Regions from separate parts of the Mesorhizobium sp. M0751 genome, predicted to be linked through region 2. Evidence: riboswitches for the same ligand, from Rfam matches in the RefSeq annotation. Region 2 holds a riboswitch; each other region holds the start of a gene.
What was found. A riboswitch is a leader RNA that binds a small molecule or an ion and turns the genes downstream of it on or off. The one in region 2 is predicted to bind thiamine pyrophosphate.
Positions count from the first base shown of each region.

Region 1: another riboswitch for thiamine pyrophosphate. It lies ahead of thiB (thiamine ABC transporter substrate binding subunit); the one in region 2 lies ahead of thiC (phosphomethylpyrimidine synthase ThiC).
Region 3: another riboswitch for thiamine pyrophosphate. It lies ahead of thiC (phosphomethylpyrimidine synthase ThiC); the one in region 2 lies ahead of thiC (phosphomethylpyrimidine synthase ThiC).

Region 1 is NZ_JAMYPH010000002.1:212,221-222,492, reverse strand. It holds gene NKI19_RS03755 (ABC-F family ATP-binding cassette domain-containing protein) at 1-830, opposite strand, end outside; gene NKI19_RS03750 (thiamine diphosphokinase) at 832-1,476, opposite strand; TPP riboswitch at 1,595-1,709, shown strand; gene thiB (thiamine ABC transporter substrate binding subunit) at 1,753-2,766, shown strand; gene thiP (thiamine/thiamine pyrophosphate ABC transporter permease) at 3,024-4,625, shown strand; gene thiQ (thiamine ABC transporter ATP-binding protein) at 4,622-5,413, shown strand; gene NKI19_RS03730 (M48 family metalloprotease) at 5,655-7,124, shown strand; gene NKI19_RS03725 (RNA polymerase factor sigma-32) at 7,138-7,995, opposite strand; gene NKI19_RS03720 (amino acid ABC transporter substrate-binding protein) at 8,321-9,094, shown strand; gene NKI19_RS03715 (ABC transporter permease subunit) at 9,217-9,897, shown strand; gene NKI19_RS03710 (amino acid ABC transporter ATP-binding protein) at 9,894-10,272, shown strand, end outside.
Region 2 is NZ_JAMYPH010000033.1:5,506-15,777, reverse strand. It holds gene NKI19_RS30435 (hypothetical protein) at 1-529, opposite strand, end outside; gene NKI19_RS30430 (dsDNA nuclease domain-containing protein) at 587-1,654, opposite strand; gene ald (alanine dehydrogenase) at 1,991-3,106, opposite strand; gene NKI19_RS30420 (hydroxymethylpyrimidine/phosphomethylpyrimidine kinase) at 3,562-4,320, opposite strand; gene NKI19_RS30415 (thiamine phosphate synthase) at 4,311-4,916, opposite strand; gene NKI19_RS30410 (thiazole synthase) at 4,913-5,686, opposite strand; gene thiS (sulfur carrier protein ThiS) at 5,690-5,887, opposite strand; gene thiO (glycine oxidase ThiO) at 5,856-6,857, opposite strand; gene thiC (phosphomethylpyrimidine synthase ThiC) at 6,854-8,689, opposite strand; TPP riboswitch at 8,793-8,909, opposite strand; gene pmtA (phospholipid N-methyltransferase PmtA) at 9,091-9,687, opposite strand; gene NKI19_RS30385 (DUF309 domain-containing protein) at 9,846-10,272, shown strand, end outside.
Region 3 is NZ_JAMYPH010000010.1:14,547-24,818, reverse strand. It holds gene thiO (glycine oxidase ThiO) at 1-705, opposite strand, end outside; gene thiC (phosphomethylpyrimidine synthase ThiC) at 702-2,537, opposite strand; TPP riboswitch at 2,641-2,757, opposite strand; gene NKI19_RS16765 (Fic family protein) at 2,940-4,484, opposite strand; gene panB (3-methyl-2-oxobutanoate hydroxymethyltransferase) at 5,192-6,028, shown strand; gene panC (pantoate--beta-alanine ligase) at 6,025-6,915, shown strand; gene NKI19_RS16750 (MucR family transcriptional regulator) at 6,890-7,396, shown strand; gene NKI19_RS16745 (DUF6074 family protein) at 7,615-7,860, opposite strand; gene NKI19_RS16740 (hypothetical protein) at 8,695-9,162, shown strand; gene NKI19_RS16735 (hypothetical protein) at 9,340-9,543, opposite strand; gene NKI19_RS32850 (DUF6894 family protein) at 10,188-10,272, shown strand, end outside.

The DNA.
Region 1 (10,272 bases), on a different contig from region 2:
TCGGCGGCGTCGCTGGCTGTCATCGTCGCCGCACCCTCGGCGCCGCGATGACCACGAAAGCGCTGGCGCATGGTCTGCAACTCACCGAGCCGGCGCATGTTGCGCTTGCGCCGTGCTGTCACGCCATAGCGCAGCCAGTGCTCCTCGCGCACGATCTGGCGACCGAGCTTGTGCTGCTCGCGCTCTTCCTCCTCCAGCACCGTGTCGCGCCATTCCTCGAAAAAGGCAAAGCCCTTGTCGAGACGGCGGGTCTGGCCGCGGTCGAGCCAGATTGTGGCGCGCGACACGCGCTCGAGAAAACGACGGTCATGCGAGATGACGACCAGTGCCGAGGAGGTGCGGGCAAGCTCCTCCTCCAGCCATTCGATAACCGAAAGGTCAAGATGATTGGTCGGCTCATCGAGGAGGAGAATGTCGGGCTCCGGCGCCATGACGCGGGCGAGGGCGGCGCGCCGCGCCTCGCCGCCGGAGAGGTCGTTCGGCCGCTCCTCGCCGGTCAGGCCGAGATGCTCCATCAGATAGGTGGCGCGGTAGGGATCGTCGGCGGGTCCGAGCCCTGCCTCGACATAGGCGCGGACGGTCGCAAAGCCGTCCATGTCGGGAATTTGCGGCAAGTAGCGCACGGTCGCCGAAGGCTGGCGGAAGACTTCGCCGTCCTGCGGTTCGATCAGCCCGGCGGCAATCTTGAGGAGCGTCGACTTGCCAGAGCCGTTGCGGCCGACCAGGGCGATCTTGTCGCCAGCTGAGGCCGTCAGGGCGGCACCGTCTAGCAGCGGCGTGCCGCCGAAGGTCAGCTTTATCCCGTCGAGATTGAGAAGTGGCGGCGCCATGTCAGCTTTCGGGTAGGGGAAAAGGATGCGCGAGCAGCAGCGCGCGGCCGCTGGCCAGCGCGATTTCCAGCCGGCCCCTGACCTCGTTGGAAATGGTCAGCGACGAGCCGAACGCGACCTCGACATGGTCGAGCGGCCATTTGGCACCGGTGACGCTCAGGCCGGCGAGATCGGAGAAGCCGAGCACCGAAAACAGCGTGCCGTCGGCATAGTCGAAGTCAGTCTTTCCCGGCAGCAAGGGAATGCCTTCCTGCGCGCCGCTGGTCAAAAGCACTTCCGTCCCGCCTTCCGCCAGCCGGACGCTCAGCGCCAGATGCAGGAAGATGTGGTCGGTGCGTTTGCCGCCGAAGGCGCCTGCGAGCACAAGGCTGGTCGCACCGCATTCGAGTGCGGCGGCGATAGCGAGTTCACCGTCGGTCTTGTCTTTTTCGGCGGGAAACACCTGCCGTGGCACGGCGGCCAGATCCTCCGGCAAATCGGCAGGCACCGAATCGAAATCGCCGATCCAGAGTTCCGGCCTGAGGCCCAGCATGCGCGCATGGCCGATGCCGGCATCCGCGGCGATGACGCGCGAGCCTTCGACCTGGCGGTCGAGCAGCGGCGTGCGGATGAGATCGCCGCCAAGCAGGATGGTGAATTTGCTCATATCTCGTGGCCCTTACCAGCCCTGCCCCGGAAACGGAAGATGAAACGGCAGAAGGCTGGGCTTTGGATGTCCGGCAAACTTCCGCTTGCGCAGCACTTCGGCCGGGCCTATGTGTCGCAACGCTCTAACGGGGTGCCGGACGCGATTTTCGCGGACCGGCTGAGAGGCAAGACTGCCAACCCGCTGAACCTGATCCGGTTTGTACCGGCGGAGGGATTAGACGTTTCGGACAGCCCGACGCCTCAATTCCTTTCAACGCGAACGAAGGAGGCGCCGATGCGCGGTTTTTTTCACTCTGTTGTCTCGATTATCCTGCTTGCGGCATCCGCGCTCGCCCTGCCAGGGCAGGCATCGGCACAGGATAAGCTGACCGTCTATACCTATGAAAGCTTCACCGCCGATTGGGGTCCGGGACCCGCTGTGAAGAAGGCCTTCGAGGCCGAATGCAGCTGCGTCGTTGAATTCGTCTCGGTCGCCGACGGCGTAGCGCTGCTCAATCGTGTGAAGCTGGAAGGCGCCGCGACCAAGGCCGATATCGTGCTTGGCCTCGATACCAATTTGACCGCCGACGCCAAGGCAACCGGCCTGTTTTCGCCACACGGCGCCGTGTCGGGCGTCAGCGTCCCGGGAGCCTGGAGCGACGATATTTTCGTGCCGTTCGACTATGGCTATTTCGCCGTCGTCTACGATACCGAAAAACTGAAGAGCCCGCCGAAAAGCCTCAGGGAATTGGTCGAGGGCGATGCCGGCGACAAGATCGTCATCCAGGATCCGCGCACCTCGACGCCGGGCCTTGGCCTGCTGTTGTGGGTCAAGTCGGTCTATGGCGACAAGGCGCCCGAAGCCTGGGCCAAGCTCAAGGCGAAGGTGCTGACGGTGACGCCAGGCTGGAGCGAGGCCTACGGCCTGTTCACCAAGGGCGAGGCGCCGATGGTGCTGTCCTACACCACCTCGCCGGCCTACCACATGGTCGCCGAAAACACCGAGCGCTACCAGGCAGCGTCCTTCGAGGAGGGCGAATATCTGCAGATCGAGGTTGCGGGGATCACCACCAAGGGCGCGAAGAACCCGCTGGCGGAAAAGTTCATTGCCTTCATGACCGGACCGAAATTCCAGGATGTCATTCCCGAAACCAACTGGATGTTCCCGGCCGGCAAGACCGACAAGCCGCTCAATCCGGCGTTCGACAAGCTTGTCAAACCGACCAAGACCTTGCTGTTCAGCCCGGAGGAAGTCGCGGCCAACCGCAAGGCCTGGGTCGATGAGTGGCTTGCGGCGATGAGCAAGTAGTCGTGGCGAGCTGATCAAGGTGGTCACTCTACGGCGCCCCCCTCTGTCCTGCCGGACATCTCCCCCACGAGGGGGGAGATTGGCAGCTTCGGCGTCTCGCTCAGTCCTGCAACGTTGGAAATTGGCTAAGGCCGAAGTGACAGCCGATCTCCCCCCTCGTGGGGGAGATGTCCGGCAGGACAGAGGGGGGCGCGAAGGAACGCTGTCCTCGCTAAGAATCTCGAATCGGGCGGTGTAGCGTGCAACGCGCGTCATCAGTGGACTCCCGCGTCACTGCCGGCATCGTCGCGCTCGCAGCCATCGCGCTGCTGATCGGCGGGGCGTTCGCAGGTCTCATCCTGCAAGCCACACGCGACCCGTCCGGCGCCGGCGCCGCTTTCGATTCCTATCTCTTGCGCGTCGCCCGTTTCACGCTCTGGCAGGCTCTGCTTTCGACGCTGCTCTCCGTCGCGCCGGCGCTGTTCGTCGCGCGTGCCCTGTCGCGGCATCCACAGTTTTTCGGGCGAGGCTTTATCCTGCAGCTTTTCGCCCTGCCGCTGGCGCTGCCGGCCATTGTTGCCGCACTCGGTGTCCTGGCGCTCTACGGCCGTGCCGGGTATTTTGCCGCCACGCTGGGCGCGCTAGGCGGCCAGAGCTGGCCCGGCATCTACGGCCTGTCGGGCATCCTCGTTGCCCATGTCTTCTTCAACCTGCCGCTGGCAACGCGGCTGTTCCTGGAAGCATTGCAGACCGTGCCGGCCAACCAATGGCGGCTGGCGAGCCAGCTTGGCATGGGCGCTGCGCCGGCCTTTCGGCTGATCGAATGGCCGCCGCTGCGTGCGGCCCTGCCGGGCATCGCCGGGCTCGTTTTCATGCTGTGCATCACCTCTTTCACCATCGTGCTTACGCTCGGCGGCGGACCCAGCGCGACGACGCTGGAGGTTGCCATCTACCAGGCGCTGCGTTTCGACTTCGACCCGGCGCGGGCGGTGACGCTGACCTTGTTGCAAATTGCGCTGACCTTCGTGGTCGTGCTGGCACTGACACGGCTCGGCGCCAATGTGACCGGCGACGCCAATCTGCCGGTGGCGCCGCGCCGGTATTTTTCAGCCGGTGCGGCCGAGACCGTGCTGAACGCGCTGGTGATCGGGCTGGCATTGCTGTTTGTCGCCGGGCCGATGGCGGCGACGCTGGCAGCCGGGCTTGGCGCCGATCTCGGTCGACTGGCCGGCGAGAGCGCGGTGCGGCAAGCGACGGCGACCAGTGCTGGACTCTCCCTCTTGTCGGCGCTGCTCTCTGTGGCATTGTCGCTGTCGCTGGTCATGGCGCGCCGGGCGCTGGCGCTCACCCGGCGGACAGGCCGGCGGACACTGCTCGAACATCTGGCCGACACCGGTGCGGGGTTCGTCCTGGTGGTGCCGCCCATTGTCATCGGCGCCGGCTGGTTCCTGCTCCTGCGCACCGTCAGCGATGTCTTTGCGATCGCCCCTGTCATGGTGGTTGCGGTCAATGCGGTGATGGCGATGCCGTTCGCCATCCGCGCCATCCGCCCTGCCTATGACGCGGCGAGCGAACGCCACGAACGGCTCTGTGCACAGCTTGGTATCTCGGGCTGGAACCGGTTGCGGCTGGTCGACTGGCCGTCGCTGCGGCGGCCGCTCGCCACCGGCTTCGCTTTCGCCATGGCGCTGTCGCTAGGCGATCTCGGCGTCATTGCGCTGTTCGGCAGCGATTCCGTGCAGACCTTACCCTATCTGCTGCTGGCGCGCATGGGCAGTTACCGCACCGAGGATGCGGCCGGGCTGGCGCTGCTGCTCGGCCTTGTCTGCCTGGCGCTGGTGCTGACCGCGGACTGGCTGGGAAAGAGGGAGAAGTCATGATGCCGATCAGCCCGGAACGGTCGATTTCGGTGGAAAAAGGCGCGGCGGTGCGGCTCGACAATGTCTCGTTCAGCTATGGTGAAACGCCGCTTATGTTCGATGTCGATTTCCCGCCGTCGGAGATCACCGCCATTATGGGGCCGAGCGGTTCGGGAAAGTCGACGCTGCTCAATCTGGTGGCCGGTTTCGAGGCGCCGCGGTCGGGCCGCGTGCTGATCGGCGGCGCCGATGTCAGCACTGCGCCGCCTTCAGCGCGGCCGGTATCAATGGTGTTCCAGGAAAACAACCTGTTTGCCCATCTGTCCGTCGGGCAGAATGTCGGGCTAGGCCGCTCGCCTTCGCTCAGACTGAGCGAGGCTGATCGCGCCGCAATCGCCGCAGCGCTGAAGCGCGTCGGCCTTGCCGGCAAGGAAAGCCGGCTGCCGCGCGAACTCTCCGGCGGCGAGCGGCAGCGCGTCGCGCTCGCCCGGGTCCTGGTGCGCGACCGGCCGGTACTGTTGCTCGACGAGCCGTTCGCTTCGCTCGGACCGGCACTGCGTGACGACATGCTCGACCTGGTGGCCGACGTCCATTCGGAGCAGCGAATGACGGTTCTATTCGTCACGCACCAGCCGGACGATGCGCGCCGTATCGGCCAAAACATGGTTTTCCTGGATGGTGGCACGGTTGCCGCGACGGGCACCGCCGCCGATTTTTTCGTCGGGGCTGGACCGGAGGCATTCCGACGCTATATCGGCTCGGGTCCGTTTGCGGCTGGATCACGAGATGTTGCCCGGAAGCGGACATAATTTATGGTCAAACCGGCGGAAGGCGAAGCGGCGCTTGCTTGCCATGGTCGAGGTAGTGTGGCTAGGTCCCCAGGAACTGGTCCGGCCTAGACCGTGATTTGCCCTTGCTGCCTCGTATCTGTCGGACGCCGTAGCACTTGATTTTGCGCGTGATGCTTTCCGGAAATCGCGCCCGATTTTCGCGTCACGTCCCAGGACTTGAAAGGAAGCCGATCTGCCGACCGGCATCGACAATCGGAAGGTGAAACCGCTGGCGCGCTTTCTGGCGCTGGCCGGTCTTGTCGTGGCGCTGGCAAGCTGCCAGATGTTCACGCCTCCCGACGTGCAGGAATCGGGCTTCCAGCCCTCCGACAAGCCGATCACGGTCGACAATGTCGCCGCCAACAGCAAGCTCGCCCAACTGGCGAAGGCGCAGCACCCGCGCATCCTTGCCACCTATGGCGGTGAGTATTCCGACCCCAAGCTCGAGCGCATGGTGGCCAAGATCGTCGGCAGACTGACCGTGGTGTCGGCCAACCCGACCCAGACCTACCGCATCACCATCCTCAACTCGCCCAACGTCAATGCCTTCGCGCTGCCGGGCGGCTATCTCTACATCACCCGCGGCCTGCTGGCGCTGGCCAATGATTCGGCCGAGCTTGCCGCCGTCATTGCGCATGAGATGGGCCACGTTACGGCCAACCACGGCCTGCAGCGCCAGCAGCTGGAAGCCGAAGAGGGGTTGGCGACCAAGGTCGTTTCCGATGTGCTCGGCGACAACCCGACAGCCAAGGCGGCGCTGATCCGCGGCAAGCTGAGGCTGGCCCAGTTCTCGCGCAATCAGGAGCTGGAGGCCGATGCCATCGGCATCAAGTCGATCGGCGAAGCCGGTTTCGACCCCTATGCCGCCGGCCGCTTCCTGCAGTCGATGTCGGCCTATACCGATTTCCGTTCGATCAGCGGCGCCACCGACGCCAGCCTCGACTTCCTGGCGACGCATCCCAACACGCCGCAGCGCATCGATCTCGCGCAGCGCCACGCCCGCCAGTTCGGCGCGCCCGGTGTTGGGTCGCGCGACCGCGATTCATTTCTTGCCGGCGTAGACGGGCTGCTTTACGGCGACACGCCGGAGGAAGGCTATGTGCGCGGTGAAACCTTCCTGCATCCTGGCCTCGGCGTGTCGTTCTCGGTGCCTAACGGCTTCATCATCGACAATTCGGCGGCGGCGGTGACGGCGACAGGCCCGGGCGACATGGCAATCCGCTTTGACGGCGTGTCGATCGACAAGGACCGCTCGCTGACCGACTACATCCGCAGCGGCTGGGTCGCCGGCCTCGACGACAGCAGCGTTCGCCAGGAAACGATCAACGGCAACGAAGCGGCAACCGCGCATGCCAGCGCCGATGGCTGGCAATTCGACATTGCGGTGATCCGCGCCGGCGGCCAGGTCTACCGCTTGCTGACCGCTGCACCGTCGGCCAGCACCTCGTTGAGCACGGTGGCGCGCTCGGTCAGCGGCTCGTTCCGCATCCTGAGTGCTGCCGAGAAGGCAGCGCTGAAGCCGCTGCGTATCCGCATCGTCACGGTGCAGCCCGGCCAGACGATGGGCTCGCTGGCCGCACAGATGGTCGGCGTCGACCGCAAGCTGGATTTGTTCAGGGTACTGAACGCGCTGTCGCCAGGTGCCGCGGTTTCAGCCGGCGACAAGGTCAAGATCGTCACCGACAAATAGCAGCCGACGCGATTCAGGCTGCGAGAAATTCCGGATTCTGCTTCACCAGCGCCGCCTTGAGTTTTTCCATGGCGCGCGCCTCGATCTGGCGGACACGCTCCTTGGAGATGCCGAGCGTTTCGCCGAGCGCTTCGAGCGTCGCGCCTTCGTCGCTCAGCCGGCGCTCCTCGATAATCCTGAGCTCGCGCGCATTGAGCGCGCCGAGTGCCGTCCTCAGCCACACCGAGCGGCGTTCGACATCGATCGTGTCGCCGACGACTTCATCGGGCAGTGGGTCATCCGAAACCAGGAACTCCATCCGCTCGGTCGCGCCCGCGTCGTCGGCAAGCGGCGTATTGAGCGAACTGTCGGGTGCCGAAAGGCGGGAATCCATCATCGCCACATCGGCCTCGGAAACTCCGAGAGCCGCCGACACTTCGCGGTAGAGCGTGGCATTCGACGTCTGTTCGGCGCCGTTTGCCAGGCGGGCGCGCAGACGCCGCAGGTTGAAGAACAGCGCCTTTTGCGCCGAGCTGGTGCCGCCGCGCACGATCGACCAGTTGCGCAGGATGTAGTCCTGCATCGAGGCCCGGATCCACCAGGTCGCATAGGTCGAGAACCGCACCTCGCGCTCGGGCTCGAAACGGGCCGCTGCCTCCAGCAGCCCGACATGGCCTTCCTGGATCAGGTCGCCCAGCGGAAGGCCGTAGTGGCGAAACCGCGACGCCATGGAAATCACCAGCCGCATATGCGCGACGGTGATGCGGTGCAGCGCGTGCTGGTCATTGTTTTCCTTCCAGCGCAGCGCCAGGAGATGCTCTTCGTCACGTTCCAGATAAGGGGCTTTCATCGCCGCGCGAACCATGGTCCGTCCTGCACTGTCTTCCATCATGCCGCGCTCCTGCTTCAGGCGTTGCGGTGCGATCGAATCGTGAGTTGGCGCCGATGGTTGAAATGGCGGCGCCGCGCCCTACAACAGCGAAGAACGTGCCATGCGGGGGAATGTTCCCCCGGACTGTCATGTCGATTGCGCTGTTCCAGGCAATTCGCCACCGGCCTTGACTCGGCCGGGAGGCGCCGGGAGATGCTGGTTGAGAATGGGATTTCAAGGGCGCGAGATTTTTGAAATTTAGTTTCTTATTCTGGCATCGCGCATCTGTCATTTTCCGGCACTAGCAATGACGCCGGACATCGGCCAAGGACGGGATCACAGAAAAATGAAATGGCTCAAATCGCTCATTATCGCCGGAACGCTGCAGGTTCTGGCCATCGCCGCCGGTCATGCCGGCGCCAATCTCGACCAGATCAAGCAGTCCGGCGTCTTCAAGGTCGGCACGGAAGGAACCTATGCGCCCTTCACCTATCATGATGCTTCCGGCGCGCTGGTCGGCTTCGACGTCGAGATCGCGCGGGCCATCGCCGAGCGCCTCGGCGTCAAAACCCAGTTCCTCGAAGGCAAATGGGACGGGCTGATCGCCGGTCTCGACGCCAACCGTTACGATGCCGTGATCAACGAGGTCGGCATCACCGAGGCGCGCAAGGCCAAATACGACTTTTCGGATCCCTACATCGCCTCCAAGGCAGTGCTGATCGTGCGTGGCGACAACACCGATATCAAGAGCTTCGCCGACCTCAAGGGCAAGAAGGCGGCGCAGTCGCTGACTTCGAATTTCGGCAAGCTGGCTGAAACCAACGGCGCCGAACTCGTCGGCACCGACGGCTTCGACCAGTCGATCCAGCTGCTTCTCACCGGCCGCGCCGACGCCACCATCAACGACAGCCTGTCCTTCCTCGACTTCAAGAAGCACAAGCCAGACGCCAATGTGAAGATTGCCGCGCAGGAAGAAAACGCCGACTATTCCGGCGTCATCGTGCGCAAGGGCGATCCGGAACTGGTGGCCGCCATCAATAAGGCGCTGGCCGACATCAAGGCCGACGGCACCTACCAGAAAATCGCCGACACCTATTTCGGCCAGGACGTTTCGAAGTAAAACGGCTTTCTCGTGTGGGTCGAACGCCGGCCCGCGTCGTTCATATCGCGGCGAGCTGTCTTTTGACGGCCCGCCGCTTTCGCGTGATATGAGCGACGGCAATCTGGCAAGGAGGAGCCTTCGTGCCGCACTGGCTGCAATTGATGCTGGAATCTCTGCCCACGCTGCTGTGGGCGGCACTGATCTTCACGGTGCCGTTGACGCTGCTGTCGTTTGCATTCGGTCTTGTCCTCGGCCTGGTCGTGGCGCTTGTCCGGCTGTTCGGTCCCAAACCGCTGGTCGCCGTGGTCCGCTTCTACGTCTGGATCTTTCGCGGCACGCCGCTTCTCGTGCAACTGTTTCTTATCTTCTATGGCCTGCCATCGGCCGGCATCCTGCTCGACGCCTTTCCGGCAGCACTGATCGGCTTCACCTTGAACATCGGCGCCTATTCGTCGGAAATCATCCGCGCCGTCATCGGTTCGGTGCCCAAGGGCCAGTGGGAAGCGGCCTATTCGATCGGCATGACCTGGGCCCAGGCAATGCGGCGCACCATTCTTCCACAGGCGGGGCGCGTCGCCGTGCCGCCGCTGTCCAACACCTTCATCTCGCTGGTCAAGGACACTTCGCTCGCCGCCGCCATCACTGTGCCGGAGATGTTCCAGGCAGCGCAGCGCATCGTCGCCACCACCTATGAGCCGCTGATCCTCTATGTCGAGGCAGCAGCCCTCTATCTGGTCATGAGCTCCGTGCTGTCGGCCTTGCAGGCGCGGCTGGAAACGCGGCTCAACCGTTATGGCGGCTTCCTGGAGGCGCGCGCATGATCGGCCTCACCAACATCGAAAAGCGATTCGGCGACAATTTGGTGCTGAAGGGTGTGACCGTCACCATCGAGGAAGGCAGCGTCACGGCGCTCGTCGGACCCTCGGGCGGCGGGAAAAGCACGCTTTTGCGCTGCATCAACCTGCTCGAGCTGCCGACTTCAGGCACGGTGCGGATCGGCGACGATGCACTCGAATTCCACCCCGGCGGCAGGGTCTCGACCAGGGATATCCAGCGGCTGCGGCTGCAGACCGGCATGGTGTTCCAGAATTTCCAGTTGTTTCCGCATCGCACTGCGATCGAGAACATCATGGAGGGGCTGGTGACGGTGCTGAAATGGCCCAAGGGCAGGGCGCGCGAACGGGCGCTGGCCCTGC
Region 2 (10,272 bases):
GGATGCCTGTGTGGTATTCTAAAAGATCCTTTCGGAAATCGACGTACTGAGTGAGAGAGGCGAATGAGTCCAGCGGCTTTCGCCACCCGGCATCCTGATCAATGTAGAAGGGCAGGAAGGCGTAGGCTGGAGGCGGGGATTCCGAAGTCTGTTCGCGGTTGGTAAAAACCAGTTTGAAGTCGATTAGCTTGGCGATGAAGGGGGCCAGTTCCTTGGTGACTTGGCTGGTCGACAGAAGCATTTTGCCGCTCGAGTCGAAGACCCCGAAATTTTCCTGATTGCGGAGGATACGATAGCGGATGCCATCGACCGTGAAGATGACGAGCGCCTTTACGTTGGCCCTGGCCCATTGGGGATGGATTTTCGGCGGGGTCGCGCCGAAAGCCCAATACAGGCTCTTGATGACCGACGACTTTCCAACGTCATTCTCCCCCTGAATCACCGTCAGAAACGGGTGAAACTGTACCGTCAGAGCTTTCCGTTCCTTCAGGGACAGCAACTCCAAACTTTCGAAGCGCAGTTTTTTCATCGTTCTTTTTTCGCAGGTTTCTTATCAGAAGTCGGTAGCGTCGGTCGTCGTTGGAGGTCATGGGCTGAACTCGTAAAGTATGGCCGCCTTGACGAAGTGATCGCTGGCGTCCGCCTTCCATGCGCGGACGACGGGTTTGGCGAGAGCGAACACCGCGTCAACGAAAGCAACCAGGTCTTCCATCCCTGCGTCGGCGCCGTCGATCGTGTCGTCGATCAGCTTTCGCAGTCGCTCGTTCATGGCAACCGTCGCCGCGTTTGGCCTGGCGCGCATGGCTACCTCGTAAGCGCTCCACTCCCGCTGAATCTTTGTCTTTTCGATGAAGGGAAGGTTGAGCTGGTTGGATACGGATCCCCAATCCGGGCGGCGCTCGTGTTGGTCGCAGATATGAGTGAGCCACTGCGTCACCTCCGCACGCGTCACGAACTTTGAGGCCTTTAGCTCGTCAAAACTTGAGAAGTCGGCGAGTTTCTTCGAACGCCGCCTGCAATAGTCGTTCAACATCAGGGCGAACGGCTTAGGCGGGATGTGCGATCCAACCCCATTCGCGAGGAACGATGCGATCCGACCGAGTATGGCATTTTCGTAGCCGGCCAGATTGAGCTCCGAGAATGCGAAGAAAAACAAGCTCGTATGCTCGGGATCCTTGAAGCCCCCCGCCTCCTCGGAAAGCTTTGCGACAAATTTCTTGAGCTTTTCCTTTTCGGCCAACGAGAAGCCGTTCTCCCCGTGCACCAGGATGACTTCCGGGAGCGGTTGGTTGCTGACGAAAACGAGGCGTTCGACAACGGCGCCGAAGCGGAGGAAATTGTCGTACATCTTGCCGGCAAACGACGCCTGCTTGACCCCCTTGACCATAGTCCTGTTCGCGATGCGTGCGAATGACCAGTTGCCTGTCTGCTTGGTTTTGACCTGATAAAAGATCACCTTCGTCGGGTCGTCGGCGTCGTCAAGCGAGACGACATCGTCGTGGAATTCGAAGCCAACGGCATAGTTCAGCCCAGCATCATGTAGATCGAGAAGCTTCGAGATGCCCCAAGCCGTCTGGTAGTCGAAACGTTCGTAAGCCGTTCGCCCGCCGTCCTCGCGTTCGTCCACGGTCAATAGTTTCTCTTTGACGCCCATGCTGCCTCCCGCGGCCCGCCGTATTCTCCCGGGCCGGCATGTCTAAAAGAGAACCGCGCCCCCTCGTAGGCATAAATCTAACCCAAATCAATGAGCCAAATGAATAGACGACGTCCAGGTTGACAGAAGACTTTCATGACTTTCCATCAGCCTGCGGTTCCAAAATGATCGATTATGGGTTGCGGTATAGCTCAAGCAAGAATGCACGGAGCACCCGGAGGCGCCAAAGCGCTTGCTCACGGGAGGAGGACGGCAAGAGCCTTTGGCCAATCGTCGCCAAGAAAAGCCCGCCGGAACGAACCCGGCGGGCAAGACAGGAGGAATTCGTTGTCCGCGTCAGGCGGCCAGGACCGCCTTGGGTTCGACCAGCTCGTAGCCGAGGGCTTCGGCGACAGCGCGATTGGTGATCTTGCCCCTGTGCACATTGAGGCCATTGCGCAAATGGTGATCGTCGATCAGCGCCTTCAGGCCCTTGTCGGCGAGCTGCAGGCCGTAATGCAGCGTCGCGTTGTTGAGCGCGTGGGCCGAGGTGACCGGCACGGCGCCTGGCATGTTGGCGACGCAATAATGGATGACGCCGTCGACCTCATAGGTCGGATCGGCATGGGTGGTGGCGTGCGAGGTCTCGAAGCAGCCGCCCTGGTCGATGGCGACGTCGACCAGCACCGAGCCCTTCTTCATGCCCGACAGCATTTCGCGGGTCACCAGCTTGGGGGCCGCGGCGCCCGGGATGAGCACGGCGCCGACTACGATGTCGGCCGAGAAGCATTCTTCCTCCAGCGCCTCGACGGTGGAGTAGCGGGTGTGGACGCGGCCGGTAAAGAGGTCGTCGAGCTGGCGCAGGCGCGGGATCGAGCGGTCGATGATGGTAACGTCGGCGCCCAGGCCGACCGCCATGCGGGCCGCATGCAGGCCGACGACGCCGCCGCCGAGCACGGTGACCTTGCCGGGCAGCACGCCGGGCACGCCGCCGAGCAACACGCCGCGGCCGCCATTGGCCTTCTGCAGCGCCGTGGCGCCGGCCTGGATCGACAGGCGGCCGGCGACTTCCGACATCGGCGCCAGCAGCGGCAGGCCGCCACGGTCGTCGGTCACTGTCTCGTAGGCAATCGCGGTGACGCCGGAGGCGAGCAGGCCCTTGGTCTGCTCCGGATCGGGAGCCAGGTGAAGATAGGTGTAGAGTATCTGGCCGTCGCGCAGCTGCGCCCACTCGTTGGGCTGCGGCTCCTTGACCTTGACGATCATGTCCGACTTGGCAAACACGTCGGCAGCCGTCTTGGCAATCGTGGCACCGGCGGCGCGATAGGCGTTGTCATCGGCCCCGATGCCGGCCCCGGCGCCGGTCTCGACCAGCACTTCGTGGCCATGCGCCACATACTCGCGGACCGAGCCGGGTGTGAGGCCGACGCGATATTCGTGGTTCTTGATTTCCTTGGGGCAGCCGATGCGCATTTTTCTTCTCCTGATCAGGCCCTTTTGGGCTGGCTCCCTGTATTGCTGGAGTGAACCACGAATCGGTGCGCAGGTGTTTGCGAATGCGCATGCGCGAGAGGGCGCGATTCGATAATCGTTGCGCGAAATGGCTAAATAGTCGCAGGACTCACGAAAAATGCCGCTCGATAGGATCGATATCGCCATTCTCGAGGCCTTGCAGAAGGATGCGCCGGATCCAGTCTGACTCGGACGCCCTCCCCAATGACATGACGGCGTGGCAAAACGAATGGGCGATCGCGCCGCGCTGCTGTAAAACCACCGCCTGCCGCCAATATCCCGCTGCCAAATGGTCTCGAGCTATGCGCGGGGGCACCTGCCGGTCTTCTCCCCGCCGGCAGGGCGCTCTCTGCATAACCGCTGGATGGATTTGATCGCTGCGCGGTCGCATTAGAGTGACTGAGGCAGCGTCGCTGTCATTCGGCTGCCTTCTGAAGCTTCCCGAACACAAACAGCTTGCCTTTGCGCACGCTTTCTTCGAGTGGGCTCGCATTGGCCATATACGCCGCAATCGCGCTGGCCAGTATGCAGCCCGTCCCGCGCATCGATACGGCAAGGCGCGGCATGTCAAAGCGGATTGGTCCTTGATCCAAGCGCAACAGAATATCGGTCGATCGCGGTCCCGCCGCGTGGCCGCCCTTGATCAGCAGGGCCTGCATCCCGGCTGCCAGCAATTCCTGGCCTTGCCACACTGCGCCGCCTTCATCCACCGCTGGCTCTAAGCCAACAAGAAGCGCCAGCTCCATGAGATTGGGCGTGACGAGGCGGCAAAGGGGCATCAGGTCGCATTTCATGGCGGCGATGGCCCTTGCGTCCAGCAGCGCCCGGCCTGACGTCGAGGCCAGCACCGGGTCGAGTACTGCCGGCACCTGTGGATTTTCGCGTAGCACAGCCGCGACGGCAACGACGATCTCGGCCGTTGCAAGCATGCCGATCTTAATTGCCGCCACCTCGTTGGCCTGCAGCGCGGCGCGCATCTGATCGGCCACAAGATCGGGCTGCGAAGGATGGATTTCCATCACGGCGTCGTGCGTCTGCACCGTCACCGCTGTGACAGCCAGGCAGGTGCGCACGCCAATCGAAGAGATCGTCTCAATATCGCGCGCAATTCCGGCACCCCCGCTGGAGTCCGAGCCACCGACGACAAGCACATGCGGTTCTGGCCTCAGCGCCATCGGGCTGTCTTTTCGATCCATTCTCGCGTGCGCGCTTCGGGATCGGCATTCAATGTGATGTCGGTGACCATTGCCGCGCTGTCCGCACCGGCCGCAAAGACACCGTCGAGTCGGTCCGGGTTGAGGCCACCAATGGCGACCAGAGGAATCGGTGCTACCCGGCGCTTCCACTCGTTAATCCGTTCGAGCCCTTGCGGCGCCCATTTCATCGTCTTCAGGATGGTCGGGTAGATGGGGCCGAGCGCGATGTAGTCGGGCTCGGCGGCCAGAGCCGTTTCCAGTTCGATATCATCATGGGTGCTCAGTCCGAGCCTCACGCCGGCTGCCCGTATCGCCAAGAGGTCGGCGGTTTGCAGATCCTCCTGGCCGAGATGGACGAAGTCACAGCCTTCCTCGATTACCAGGCGCCAGTGGTCGTTGACGATGAGCTGGCATTCGTGTTGGGCGCAAAAGGCCTTCGCCTTGCGGATCTCCGCGCGCAACCCGGCTTCATCCATGGTCTTGATACGGAGTTGCACCAGCTTGACGCCAAGCGGCACCAACCGCTCGATCCAGGCAGCGCTGTCGACGATCAGGTAGAAGGGATCGAGCTTCATGAAAAAACTGCCCTGCCGATCGTCGGTGTCGATGGCACGGCGACGTCGCGCGGTTCGAGCATTCCCGAACTGAAAGCTTCACGACCGGCCTCGACCGCCTTGCCGAACGCACGTGCCATGCCGACCGGATCGGCCGCCTTGGCGACCGCCGTGTTCAGGAGTACGGCGTCAAAGCCGAGCTCCATAACGGTTGCCGCGTGCGACGGCCGTCCGAGCCCCGCATCCACGATCAGCGGAACGCCTGGGAAATGTCTGCGCATCGAGCGCAGCGCCGTGATGTTGACCGGCCCGAGGGCGGAGCCGATCGGTGCGCACCACGGCATCAAGACCTTGCAGCCCGCCGCAAGCAGCCGCTCGGCAACGACAAGGTCGTCGGTGGTATAGGGGAATACCGTAAAACCGTCCTCGCACAGGATGCGGGCGGCTTCGACCAGACCGAACACATCCGGCTGCAGCGTGTCGTGGTTGCCGATCACTTCGAGCTTGATCCAGCTCGTACCGAAGACTTCGCGCGCCATTTTCGCGGTCATGACCGCCTCCTTGACGGAGTGGCAGCCGGCAGTATTGGGCAGGATTTTCACGCCCAGCGAACGGATCAACGACCAGAATTGTTCGCCGGCCCTGCCGCCTGCCATCTCACGGCGTAACGAGACGGTTACCGCCGAAGCGCCCGACGCCTTGACGGCCTCGGCAAGGATGGCCGGCGATGGATATTGAGCCGTGCCGAGAAGCAGGCGGGAGGCAAGCGACGTTCCGAGAACATCGAACATGGCCTAGCCTCCCTGCATCGGCGAGAGGATTTCGATCCGGTCGCCGTCGTTCAACTGGAATTCCGCCCGGTTGGCTTTGTGCACGAGGTCGTTGTTGACGGCGGTCGCGAGCCAATCGCCCTCATAGTCAAGCGCGGCAAGCAGCTCGGCCAGCGTGGTGGCGGCAACCTCATGCGCTTCGCCGTTGACGGTCAGTTTCATGAGCAAGCTCCTTCGTTCTGTCTTGAGTGAAAACCAGGTCGGCAGCCTGGCGCGCCATGGCGGGAGCCAGGAGAAAACCGTGACGATAGAGCCCGTTGATCGCGATGATTTCACCCTTGGTTTCGACGCGCGGCAAATTGTCGGGAAAGGCTGGGCGGACGCCGACACCGGTTTCAACGATCTCAGCCTCGCCAAAGGCCGGGTGGAGGGCATAGGCGGTACCCAGCAGCTCCATCATGGAGCGCGCCGTGACCGGTCCGCCGGACTGGCTTTCAATCATCGTCGCACCAATCATGAAACAGTGGTCGGTGCGCGGCACTGCATAGAGTGGAAAGCGCGGATGCAGCAGCCTGACGGGGCGCGACAGCGAGATATCAGGGATACGCAGGGTGAGCATTTCGCCGCGAACGCCACGCAACCTGCTATCGGCGGCTGCCATTCCCGTGCAATCGATCTGACGATCGAAACCAAAAACATGCTGGGCGTCGGCGCCGAAGTGGAATTCAACACCCATGGCCGCGAGCTTGTCATGAAGTGCTGCCATCGCCTGGCGCGGATCAAGATGGCCCTCAGCGGGGAAGAGCAATCCGCGGCGGTAGCGGCCGGCTAAGTCGGGCTCCAGCAAGGCAATTTCATCTTCCTCGACACGCCGATAGCCCGTCGTGCGGCTGGCGAACCGGTCGAGCTCGCCCGCATCGCGCGGCGCGGCCAAGACCAGCGTTCCCCGTCGTGCTACCAAGCCTGGCGTTGCGGCGTCCCACCAGTCGGCGGCGTCGCGTCCGAGATCCAGCACCGGCTGCTCGGCGCTTTCACGCTCGCACCACGGCGCCAGCATGCCACCGGCGAACCACGACGCATTGCCCCCAAGGGCAGGCCTTGTCTCGGCAACGGTAACCGCCGCGCCGCGTGCGGCGAATTCGAAGGCGGCGGTGAGGCCGGCAACGCCGGCCCCTTTGACCAAGACCTTCATGATGGCTCACGTGGCTGAGGTATGAGCGGTGCGCCGGTCTCGTCCGCCGGCAGGTAGAGATCGCCGCCCTCGCGGTATTTCGCCGCCATCGCCGCCATGCCCTCTTTCTGTGCCTCGGCGCGGATGTCGTGAGAGATACGCATGGAGCAGAATTTCGGTCCGCACATCGAGCAGAAATGCGCCACCTTGTGCGCCTCCTTGGGCAAGGTCTGGTCGTGGAAGGACCGCGCGGTTTCCGGGTCGAGCGACAGGTTGAACTGGTCCTCCCAGCGGAACTCGAAGCGCGCGCGCGAAAGCGCATCATCCCTGACTTTCGCTGCCGGATGGCCCTTCGCCAGGTCGGCGGCGTGGGCGGCTATCTTGTATGTGATCACGCCGATCTTGACGTCGCTGCGATCGGGAAGGCCGAGATGCTCCTTGGGCGTGACGTAGCAGAGCATGGCGGTGCCGAACCAGCCGATCATCGCGGCGCCAATGCCTGAGGTGATGTGGTCGTAGCCCGGCGCGATGTCGGTCGTCAGCGGTCCAAGCGTATAGAACGGCGCCTCGCCGCAGACAGCGAGCTGCTTGTCCATGTTCTGCTTGATCTTGTGCATCGGCACGTGGCCGGGGCCCTCGATCATCACCTGGCAATCCTTCGCCCAGGCGATCTGCGTCAGCTCGCCAAGCGTTTCCAGCTCGGCGAACTGCGCCGCGTCGTTGGCATCGGCGATCGAGCCCGGACGAAGGCCGTCGCCGAGCGAGAAGGAGACGTCGTAGGCTCTGGCGATGTCGCAGATCTCGGCGAAATGCTCGTAGAGGAAGCTCTCCCGGTGATGGTGCAGGCACCATTTGGCCATGATCGAGCCGCCGCGCGAGACGATGCCCGTCACCCGGTCAACGGTCAGCGGGATGTAATGCAGCCGCACGCCGGCGTGGATGGTGAAATAGTCGACGCCCTGTTCGGCCTGTTCGATCAGCGTGTCGCGGTAGACCTCCCAGGTCAGATTCTCGGCAATGCCGCCGACCTTTTCGAGCGCCTGATAGAGCGGCACCGTGCCGATCGGCACCGGCGCATTACGCACGATCCAGTCGCGGATGTTGTGGATGTTGCGGCCGGTCGAGAGGTCCATCACCGTGTCGGCGCCCCAGCGGATGGCCCAGACCATCTTTTCCACTTCCTCGGCCATCGACGAGGTGACCGCCGAGTTGCCAATATTGGCGTTGATCTTCACCAGGAAATTGCGGCCGATGATCATCGGCTCACTCTCGGGATGATTGATATTGGCGGGAATGATCGCCCGTCCGCGAGCCACCTCGTCGCGCACGAATTCCGGCGTGACGAAATCGGGCAGCGTCGCGCCGAAAGCCTCGCCGTCGCGCTCAAGCTTGCCGCGCAGCATCTCGCGGCCAAGGTTCTCGCGGATGGCGACGAACTCCATTTCAGGCGTGATGATGCCGGCGCGCGCATAGGCAATCTGGGTCACTGCCTTACCGGCCTTAGCTCTGAGCGGCCGGTTGCGTATGGGAAATTCCGGTGTCAGGCGCTCGCCAGTCGCAAATCCATTGTCTTCCGGCTGGACATGACGGCCGTCATAGGCTTCGACATCGCCGCGTGCCGTAATCCATTCATGGCGAAGTCGGGCCAGGCCTTTTTCGATACTGGTTTCGACAGTCGGGTCGGTATAGGGGCCGGACGGATCGTAGACGGTGATGGGCGGCTCGCCGGCCGTCGGGTGGACGGAGATTTCGCGCATCGGCACCTTGATCTGCGGATGGAGGACGCCAGACTTGTGGATTTTCCGTGAGGCAGCCAGCGGCCCTGTCGACACGGCGGGGGTGAGGGCATTCATCTTGAGGCTCCTTTGCTCATGCATTGGAGACCCAGTTCTGTGCCGGAAGGATGAAAAGACGCTTCTGTGGACCTGCCGAAACAGGACCTCGGGCGTGAACTCCCGCAGAGCGCTTGCACCGTCCCTACGCCAGTATGAACTGGATCAGGTTCAACGGGTCACTGCGCCGCGAAAGCCAGCAGTATCTCAGCCCCTTGCCGGGACTCCCCTGGTGAATGCCTCAGGTTGAACGGGCCGGCGCGGCTTTGTCAAGCGCATTTGGCCCGGCCACTGTCAATCAACCAGGACCGCGTCGTCTTCTTGGCAATCTGGCATCTGCCCCTGCTCTGTTCCACATCCTATTTGGGTGCAAGGCCACCACTCAGCGGAACCCTCAGAGAAGGAAAACCGTCCAGATTTGGCTAGACTGCTCGACGATAAGTCCAGAGCTGTGCCGGCGGTATGTTGCGGACGACGAAGTCATAGTGGGAAACCACGTAACGGTCTGGCATCTTGATCACCGGCGACAGAGGTCCGTATGTGATCTGAATCACGGGCCGGCCGGCAGGAATACGGGCAAGCAGATCCTCAACCAGCGCGACACGCTGTTGCATTGGAAAGCTCAACAGCGGGACTGCACTTATAACACAATCGAACTGTTCACCTTTGCGCTCACCCAGCGCTTCGTCCAGCGCAAATGCGTCGCCCAATCTGAAGTCCACATTCGGGAAGCGTTGCACCAGGCCGTCGTAGAAAATCCTGGAATATTCGACTGAAACCAGCTGGCGCGGCTTGATTCCCCTGGCCAGGATCGCCTTTGTGATGACACCGGTTCCCGCGCCAAGCTCCAGAATCGGCAATCCTGACGGTGGGTTCACCACGCTTGCCATCCGGCGTGCCGCATAAACCGAAGTGGGAATAAGGGCTCCCACGCCCTTCTTGTCCTTCTGCCAGCCTTTGAAGAATTGGACTTCTTCCTCAAACCTTTTGCCGAGCCGCTCCTTCAGTCGCAAAATCATACCTTCTCCTTGCGTCAGCCGCTTACCCAACGTCATCATTTGGCAAAGCGCGTTTTGGCCAATCTCGGCACCCTTTACAAGCCCGTTAAGACTGCTTGCGTGTCACGAGGCGGTCAGCATGAATTGCCCCTTAACGCACTTTCATGTTTGGTGGGTCTATGTTTCGCCCTCGCTTGCTGCCCGAAAAAAGTTTCCCGAGCTATGCGTATCTGCCCGGCAAATATCCGCATCCGGTGCGCGATCCCTTGGGCCACAGTTACCGATCAGATCCGGTGACCGTCGCCGTTGGCGAAGCGCTCGGCTCAGATGTGTTTCGATGGGGAATCGACCTTTTCAATCACGGCTACTACTGGGAAGCCCATGAAGCCTGGGAGCCTCTCTGGCAGGCTGCGAAACACAGCGCTCAGCACCGCATGTTCTTCAAGGGACTGATCCTGTTAGCGGCGGCCGGGGTGAAGATCCGCGAGGGCAAGCGGGTCGCAGCGGCGCGCCATGCGACAAGAGCTGCAGGGCTTTTTCGTCAGGTGGTGAGAGTGCCGGGCGGCCTGTGGGAGAAAGCGCTGGGAATGACACCCGCCGCGCTCG
Region 3 (10,272 bases), on a different contig from region 2:
CCGGCTCTCAATCATCGTCGCGCCAATCATGAAACGGTGGTCGGTGCGTGGCACCGCATAAAGCGGAAAGCGCGGATGGAGCAGCCTGACCGGGCGCGACAGTGAGATATCAGGTGTGCGCAGGATCAGCATCTCGCCGCGAACGCCGCGCAGCCTGTCATTGGCTGCTGCCATTCCCGTGCAGTCGATCTGACGATCGAACCCGGAAGTACGCCGGACGTCAGCGCAGAAGTGGAATTCGACGCCCATCGCCGCCAGCCTGTCACGAAGTGCCGCCATCGCCTGACGCGGGTCGAGATGGGCGTCGTCGGGGAAGAGCAGTCCGCGGCGGAAGCGGCCGGCGAGGTCGGGCTCGAGCAACACGATTTCATCTTCATTGACACGCCGATGACCCGAGGTGCGGCTGGCGAACCGGTCGAGCTCGCCCGCATCACGCGGCGCGGCCACGGCCAGTGTTCCGGCCCGTGTCACGTGACCCGGCAGTACCGCATCCCACCAGTCGGCGGCATCGCGTCCGAGATCCAGCACTGGCTGCTCGGCGCTTTCACGCTCGCACCATGGCGCCAGCATGCCGCCGGCGAACCACGACGCATTGCCGCCAACGGTATGTGTTATCTCGGCAACGGTCACCGTCGCGCCACGTGTGGCGAGCTCGAAAGCTGCGGTGAGGCCGGCGACACCGGCCCCCTTGACCAGGACCCTCATGATCGCTCGCGCGCCTCTCGCAGGAGCGGCGCGCCGGTCTCGTCCGCGGGCACGTAGAGATCGCCGCCTTCGCGATATTTCGCCGCCATGGCCACCATCCCCTCCTTCTGCGCCTCGGCGCGAATGTCGTGGGAGATGCGCATGGAGCAGAATTTCGGGCCGCACATCGAGCAGAAATGTGCCACCTTGTGCGCTTCCTTGGGCAAGGTCTGGTCGTGGAAGGATCTTGCGGTTTCGGGATCGAGCGACAGGTTGAACTGGTCCTCCCAGCGGAACTCGAAGCGCGCGCGGGAAAGGGCATCATCCCTGACTTTCGCCGCCGGATGGCCCTTCGCGAGGTCGGCGGCATGCGCCGCGATCTTGTAGGTGATCACGCCAATCTTGACATCGTTGCGATCGGGAAGGCCGAGATGTTCCTTCGGCGTGACGTAGCAGAGCATGGCGGTGCCGAACCAGCCGATCATGGCAGCGCCGATGCCGGAGGTGATGTGATCGTAGCCCGGCGCAATGTCGGTCGTCAGCGGTCCAAGCGTATAGAACGGCGCCTCGCCGCAGACAGCGAGCTGCTTGTCCATGTTCTGCTTGATCTTGTGCATCGGCACGTGGCCGGGCCCCTCGATCATCACCTGGCAATCCTTCGCCCAGGCGATCTGCGTCAGCTCGCCCAACGTTTCCAGCTCGGCGAATTGCGCCGCGTCGTTGGCATCGGCAATCGAGCCCGGACGAAGGCCGTCGCCGAGCGAAAAGGACACGTCATAGGCGCGGCAGATGTCGCAGATCTCCGCGAAATGCTCATAGAGGAAGCTTTCCCGGTGATGGTGCAGGCACCATTTGGCCATGATCGACCCGCCGCGAGACACGATACCCGTGATCCGGTCGACCGTCAGCGGGATGTAGTGTAGCCGCACGCCGGCGTGGATGGTGAAATAGTCGACGCCCTGTTCGGCCTGTTCGATCAGCGTGTCGCGGTAGACCTCCCAGGTCAGGTCCTCGGCAATGCCGCCGACCTTTTCGAGCGCCTGGTACAGCGGTACTGTGCCGATCGGCACCGGCGCATTGCGGACGATCCAGTCGCGGATGTTGTGGATGTTGCGGCCGGTCGACAGGTCCATCACCGTGTCGGCGCCCCAGCGGATCGCCCACACCATCTTTTCCACTTCCTCGGCCATCGAGGAGGTGACCGCCGAATTGCCGATGTTGGCGTTGATCTTGACCAGGAAATTGCGGCCGATGATCATCGGCTCGCTCTCGGGATGATTGATGTTGGCGGGAATGATCGCGCGTCCGCGCGCAACCTCATCGCGCACGAACTCCGGCGTGACGAAGTCGGGGATAGCGGCACCGAAGGCCTCGCCGTCGCGCTCAAGCTTGCCGCGCAGCATCTCGCGGCCGAGGTTCTCGCGGATGGCGACGAACTCCATTTCGGGCGTGATAATGCCGGCGCGCGCATAGCTAAGCTGGGTCACCGCCTTGCCCGCCTTGGCCCTGAGCGGCCGGTTACGAACGGGAAATTCCGGTGTCAGCCGCTCACCCGCTGCGAATCCGTTGTCCTCCGGCCGCACGTGACGGCCGTCATAGGCCTCGACATCGCCACGCGCCGTGATCCATTCGTGGCGAAGCCGGGCAAGGCCCTTCTCGATGCTGGTTTCGACAGTCTGGTCGGTATAGGGGCCGGACGGATCGTAGACGGTGACGGGCGGCTCGCCGGCCGTTGGATGGACGGAGATTTCGCGCATCGGCACCCTGATCTGCGGGTGGATGGCACCGGGTTTGTGGATTTTCCGCGAGGCGGGCAGCGGTCCCGTTGAGACGGCGGGAGTGAGGGCATTCATCTTGAGGCTCCTTTGCTCATGCATTGGAGACCCAGTTCTGTGCCGGAAGGATGAAAAGACGCTTCTGTCGACCTGCCGAAACAGGATCTCGGGCGTAAACTCCCGCAAAGCGCTTGCACCGTCCCTACGCCAGTATGAACTGGATCAGGTTCAACGGGTCACTGCGCCGCGAAAGCCAGCAGTATCTCAGCCCCTTGCCGGGACTCCCCTGGTGAATGCGTCAGGTTGAACGGGCCGGCTCCGGTTTGTCAAGCGCGTTCTGGCCGCGGCTGATCGGCGGCCGGCCAGACCGAGCGGAAAAAATCGTGCATGTCTCGGCGACAAGGCAAGCGTCGAAGAAGAAGGCAGGGACAAGGGAATCGCAAACCGTTGGACTAAAAATCGATCCTGATGGTCACGCCTTCAATGGGCATCAAAGGTTTGCGCGTAGATCGCCTCGATTCTTCCTGCCTCGTCACTGGTCAGCGCGGCGAATTCCTTTTCGCGCGCGCGGTTCGACAGATGACCACCATTCTGGTGAAGGAAACGGAAGAGCAGATCGGTCAACCGCTCGGGCATGTCGATAACGGCGTCCACCTGCTGCCGAAATTGGGCGTAGCGCTGCAGAAATGCGGTTTCCTCGGGAAGGTCCCGTTCGATCGTCCGCCGAACGCAGGCATAGAGGAATTCGGCGTGCGGGGTCGCATCGAAGAACCGGTAGAAATCACCGGTGTCATTCAGCACCCGGACGTTGAATTGCGGCGTCGGTTCCCATTCCACCAACGGCAGAAGGCGCTGCGAATAGCTCTCGAGCACGCCCCTGTACTCGTTGATCTGGTCCAGGATCGCGGCCGAGACGGGAAAGACCACTCCCGGCGGATTGAAGCCGCGCGTGGCAAGGACGTGGTGGATTAGGTAGCGGTGAATGCGGCCGTTTCCGTCCTCGAACGGGTGGATGTAGACAAAGCCGAAGGCGAGGATTGCGGCGGCTATGACTGCATCAAGGTTTTGCGCGGGGCCCTGATCGAAGGCCGCCATTCCATCGATTAGCCGCGGCAGGTCCTCGGGCCGAGCGCCGATGTGATCGGGCAGGGGCGTGCCGTTGTCTCGGTCATGCTCACCGACGAAACCTCCTTCTTTTCGGAAGCCAAGTCTTACGAAACGGGCGTCGCCAAGTACAATTTTTTGCAGACGTAGCAGCTCATCGCGATCGATCGGCCAGCGGCCGGCTTCGCCGATGGCGCGGCCCCAGCGCTGGATGCGACCTTGAGGCGGGCGCTCGCCCTCGATCGCATAGCTTGATCGCGAGTCTTTGAGCAAAAGAAAGGCGGCGGTCCGAGCAAGGAGGTCGCGCGGCAACTCCGCCACGATTGCCTCCGCGCGCCGCGGCAGTTCAAGGCCGATGAATTTTTCGAGGGTCTTGGTTCGGAACACCAGCGGGCAGAACTCAGGCGTGCCGGGGAGATTGTCCCTTATGCGGTAGCGCGAAGCGGTCTTCTCGGATCCGGGCCACTGCAGCTCGGGATCGACAACCGGAACGTATCGTCCGGCCGCCGCGTCCGGCAGATCGAGACGTGTGCCCGTCAGCCATTCATATAGAAACCAGATGCGGCGGGCATAACTGCCTGTGGGGCTTTCACGGACGAGCGCCTCGATCGGTGCGGGACCGGTCACCTGGAACAGCCGTTTGAGGACAGCAAGGTCGAGCCCCTCGTACTTGAGCGCGAAGGTCAGGTGGCCTTCGAGTGTTGGATGTGGGGCATGGCGGGGCGTCATGATCCGCCAGCCATCCCGTTCGGTAATGCGATGATGCTCGCCAGTGGCCGACAGGGTCCGGGGCAAGGGCACGGCGAGCTCGTAGGCTCCGATCAGGGCGCTGTACCCGGCCGGGGTCACCATCTCCGGAAGGCGGATTTCCTGAAAAACGATAACAGGACCTGAAAATTGGTGCTTCTGCGCCACAGCCATGAAAAGGAGATCCTTTCATCGAAGTTTGGTGCTAATCAGCCAAATACTATGAAAAACGATTCTATCTCATGAAAATTGATGCTGCAAGATGACTTTTCCGAAAAACGATCCTGAAGGCGGCGGTGATCCGTCTGCATGGCACGGCCGAAAAGCGATCGTCGCGCGCCACCAGCGATCGTGGGTCACTGTGCGACCATCGGCTGCCTCGGCCCACGCCTTCGGGCGTGGGACGACCGCCTCAGGCAATGTGGACGGAGCGCCAGCGCAATGATGTTCCCATGGGAAATAAGCGTCCACCGCGACCAAACCGCAATCAGTTCCGCGGCGATAGCATGGCGGTCGCCAGCTTGCGTTGCCTTACAGCTTTGGCCTCGTGTTAAGTCATTGCCTAGTTTTTCGCCACAATGCATCTCGGTACGCGTTGTGACCTGACATCGATTCTGAACGTGAATCACGCTGTTGCGGCAGGCAAACCGTTCGAGCTGAAGCACACCCTTGAGACCACCACCACGCTGATTGTTAAAAACAATCACAACAAGGGTACTGCGAAACTCGGCCGAAGCAGGAAATGGGGGCCTCTAGCCCTTGGTTTGAAGCGCTTCGCAATGCAGCAACTTTTCCGATGCTGTTTGATTTTGGCCTTCGCACCTGCACAAAACTATGCAAAACCGTTGACCGCTTAAACCTGACGTCGGGGAAATGTGCCGATGAGTGTGGCGGTAGAAACGAAGGCGTTGACGCCGCCGGACATCGCGGCGAGCAAGGGCAAGGATCCGGTCGTCTGCTTGACCGCTTACACCACACCCGTTGCGCAGCTCGTCGACAGATATTGCGACGTCGTGCTGGTCGGCGACAGTGTCGGCATGGTGCTTCACGGTCTGCCCTCGACCCTCGGCGTCACGCTCGACATGATGATCATGCATGGCAAGGCCGTGCGACGCGGTCTTGAGCGCGCGTTGATGGTCGTTGACATGCCATTCGGCTCCTATGAAGAAGGTCCCGAACAGGCCTTTCGCAACGGCGCGCGGCTCATGGCGGAAACCGGATGCGCCGCCCTCAAGCTGGAAGGCGGCAAGAGCATTGCCGAGACAATCCGCTTTCTCACTGCCCGCGGAATTCCTGTCATGGCCCACGTCGGGCTGACGCCGCAATCGGTCAATGTGTTCGGCGGCTATAAAGTCCAGGGCAGGGGCGGGGACAGCGACAGGATTTTTCGCGACGCCATTGCTGTTGCCGAGGCTGGGGCGTTCAGCATAGTGCTGGAAAAGGTCACGGAGCCGCTCGCACGGAGAATAACCGAGAGAGCCACAATTCCCACGATCGGCATCGGTGCCTCAGACGCCTGCGATGGTCAGATCCTTGTGATCGATGACATCCTGGGCATGTTCACTGGTTTTCGGCCGAAATTCGTCAAGCGCTATGCCGAACTGGGCTCAGAGGTCGAAGCTGCCATCGCTGCCTACGCGGCTGATGTGCGGGAAGGGCGCTTTCCAGCGGCCGAACATCTTTTCGCCGACGAGCCGAAGGCCGGAGATGTTGCATGAGCGTGCCGATTGTCCGCACCATTGCCGAACTTCGTGCCGTCGTGGCGGGATGGCGCCGTTCAGGTGCCAGTATCGCCGTGGTGCCCACGATGGGAGCCTTGCATGAAGGACATTTGAGTCTCGTGCGTTCTGCGCTTCAGAAGGCCGATCGTGTGATCGTGACGCTGTTCGTCAATCCCAAGCAGTTCAACAGTGCTGCGGATCTTGCCGCTTATCCCGGCACCGAAAAGGAAGACGCTGCAAAGCTCACTCCGTTGGGCGCACACCTGCTCTATGTTCCGCATGCGACTGAGATGTATCCTGACGGCTTCACCACGACCGTGTCCGTGTCCGGCGTCCGCGAAGGCCTATGCGGTGCGTTCCGGCCTGGTCATTTCGATGGGGTGGCGACCGTCGTTGCAAAGCTCTTTTTGCAGACTGGCGCTGATTTCGCCTTTTTCGGAGAGAAGGACTTCCAGCAGCTTCTACTCATCACTCGCATGGTCCGGGACCTGGATATGCCAATTACCATCGTCCCCTGTCCGACAGTCCGGGAACCCGATGGTCTCGCTTTGTCATCGCGCAATGTTCGGCTCTCGCCAGCGGAGCGGGCCATTGCCCCAAGGCTCGCATCGGTCCTGCTCGATACTGCGGAGGGGCTCTCGAACGGCTCTCCCGTCCTCCCAGCGCTTGCCCAAGCGCGTGCAGCGATTCTGTCCGCAGGTTATCGCGAGGTCGAGTACCTGGAACTCCGTGGCGAAGCAGATCTGCGACCGATAGCAACAAGCATCGATCGGCCGGTCCGCCTGCTCGCAGCCGCCTGGCTCGGCCAAACACGACTCATTGACAACGTCAGAACACTGCCGCCTTGCCAACTCACAAATGAGTCGCTGCGGACTTCCGGCTAGCGTGAAAATGCAGCTCGTGCCGCGTGAGCGTGATTGGACGCGGTTTATCTCCATATATCCAGAACAACGCAATGCCCGTAGCGGATTTGCCGGCCTGATTGCTGGCGTCAATTCTGCGTTGTCGGCTCTAGTTCAGCCCGTCGCGGCACCACCGCCAGAATTTACTCCGGCCATAAATCCGAAGAAGTCGATATTTCCAGACTATATCATAAGTCTCGAGAATGGGCGGAAATTCAAGTCTATGAAGCGTCACCTGGGTTTGCTGGACATGACACCTGACGAGTACAGAGCCAAGTGGAGATTGGCCTGGGACTACCCCACGGTGGCTATGCAGCCAAGCGGTCTGCTCTGGCCAAGGCAAGCGGTCTTGGCCGCAGAGGCACTGCAAAAACACCGCCTAGGAAAGGCTCCGCAAAGCGGAAAGCCAAGGTGTAGCGCGCTTATCAGAGTTGGCAGACGCCAAAACTTGACCTCTCGCTGAAAGATGAATGCGATTTTGCCCAGCCATCTTTGCGGCATCGAGGGCCGCGTCGAGGCGCCCAGCCCGTCGGTGACCAGCTCGTCCACTTGCGCGGTCGCCACACCTGTCGTTAGACCAATGAGAGGTTGAGCAACCTTGCGTTGGACGGAAGCAGTGCTGGTAACAGATGCCAAGCTTAGTAGAGTCCGCGAGTGGCAATCATTCGTCGTGAGTCGATGCTAATGTGCGCGTTTCGCCGCACTCCGGCTCGCTATATCGCCTAAGACGGCATGAAGAAGCGATCCAACCTCCAGTTCGGCGAGCCTGGACGCAACTCCTGATTCGGACAACTGAAGGAGAATTGTCTTGGCGGTGCTGCGCCAGAACGCATTCGCATCCTCCCCGTTCTTGGATTCCAGCACGCGGGCAATTTCCTCGACCAACTTCCGTCGCCGATACAGCGGAAACGCGCTTATGTTTGACACCGATCACCTACCCATTCAGTCTCGCGATTAAGCATTGGAGGATGAGAAAATCCGGTTAACGGCACATCCCTTTTTGGCTGGTGGGCATGTAGCAAGAGTTCTTGCGTCGGCGAACGGTCCCGCGACTAGTCACCAAACAATTGCGATGTCTCGTAGGCGGGGCAGATCGGCGTTTCTGGGTCCGATCTCAACCAGGGTTCCGCACGCAATCTTTTGCCATCACAAACGCAATGTCATCCACGGTCCCCATCTGACCCGGCCGGTGGTACGTCTCTGGCCCGCTATCCCGCCTCGATCAAGGCCGTGCTTTCCCGCGACCAACGCAGCACGACATCCTGACCTTCCGCCAGCCTGCCAGCGCCGGTGTTCTGCCGACGCCGCCGTCTTTGTCCAGCATTTCGTTCGCACACTGGAGAGACAGCTCCGCTCGTTTCACCCGCTGCCTGGCCTTAGCCAGCTCGATGTTCAAAAGTTCGACCATCACTCCAGATCCGAGAGTCCCCTTCGATTGTTAACCGGCCCCGGCCGCATTGTTGGAATCTGCACAGGGCTTGGACGCGAGGACTCGTAAGCCTTGGATTGCCGACCACCCGGGGCCAAGGCTGAAAATCTTGAAGCGATTGCATGCGGCGGCGTCTCGCTGGCCAGCCTCAGCTCATTAACGGCGTCTCATCGGAAATGGCCAAGGTGATCGCCCGAGTACGAGTTTGGAGCCAAATTGCCGCCGGAGTCTGAGACTAAGCCAGCTTGCCGACGCTAGGTCGCCTTGGCAAAAAATTGCGATCTGGATCCGGCAGGTATGGACGGTATATTACGCGACCCTAATTAAACGCCATGTTCCGTTTGCTGCTTAGCTTCGTCTCGTTGTTGTTTTTCACCACGCTTCTTTATGCGCAAGAGTGGCAGCCCTTCGGCATCAAGCAGTTTGGCTTTGTATTCGATGTGCCCCCTGGCTTTGTTCTGACTCAGCGTTCCGACCAGGGGGCAGCTTTTCAGGGCACAAACGAGGCCTTTCTTGCTGTTTGGGGCGCAAGGCTCGGCAAGGCCAGTTTCCGCGCCGAGATAGAGCATCGAATTGTCGAGGACGAAAAGGCAGGCTGGAAAGTGACCTATCGGCGCGTTAAGCCGACTTGGGCCAGTTATTCCGGCATCAGGGACGGGCAAATCCGCTACGTACGTGTCATTGCGATCTGCAATGACCGTGCGGCGCTATTTACAATGAACTACAGCAGATCCGAAAAAATCCCCTACGATCCCGTCGTGGTGCGAATGGTGCGATCCCTACGGGCGGAAGGCTGCTAGAGCCTGATTAACTTTCTGAAATATGTGTGGACGTTGATCGCGCTCACTTGCAGCGAAGACTCAGATTTAACGGCAACAGCGGTTCTCAGTCGGCCCGTTCCACCGACGCACCGCCAACGTGGGGGAATCTGCTGTTTCCGCGGTTCCGCAACGGCAAAACCGAACCAGGCTGGGCGCCTAGCCCTCACCGCGGCCGCGGCGCTCAACGTTTGCGAGCCAGGCTCGCTGGCTGCTTGCACCGGCCTTCGCCGTTTCCATCACGTTCTTGGTGACTGCAATGATGGTTTGTTGAAGATTGTTGTCGGTATGATGGAACCGGAGTTCAACACGGCGCTCCAATAGCGTTCCAAACCGTGCAAAATTTTCAACCCTCGGCGGCATTGGGATTGTCACCAGCTCCGCGAAAGGGTGCTGGATGCCGTCAACACAGTGGCTATCCCCGCGGGAAATACTTCCCCGACTGGCGATGATGTAGCCGCATTATCTGGGTCGAGATTCCATAGTACAGAAGCCGAGCAACTGCGTCTGCCGCGACATTTTTTGGAGGTGAAAGCCGCTGGCTGACCGGACCGAGCCACCAGCGATGCGACCGGAGTGACGCCGCCGGCCTGGCCTTCGCCACGGTAGCGAAGCATCTCGCGACTGCTATCGCTGTTTGCGCTTCTCAACGCGAGCGGAAGCAGCAAAGAGACTTCACCTCCGCGGGGCGACCGCCAAATGGCCAAAGGATGAATGCCAAATAGTCGCAGCAGAGCGGTACATGCGCAACGAAAGTCGCTCGGCAGCGTTGCGGTCTATCCGAGGCGACAGGGAGGACAAGATGGCCGAAGACAAGAGTAAACGAGATTTCCGCGGACGCGACCGCATGTCAGCGCACGAAGACAACGAGGTGGAGTATTTCGCCGCCCAGAACGGCCTGACCCCCGACCAGCTCGGCAGAGATCCACGGCAAGGATCGCGCCCGCCTGACGGAGGCTGCAAAACGCCTCGTCTTAGCTAATCTCCCAGACCGATGCGCCCAAACCATGCCGCGATATTTCTTCGACTTCGCGGATGCCAATGAGTTGTGTCAGGACGATCAAGGCACCGATCTTCCTGACGCGGAAGCTG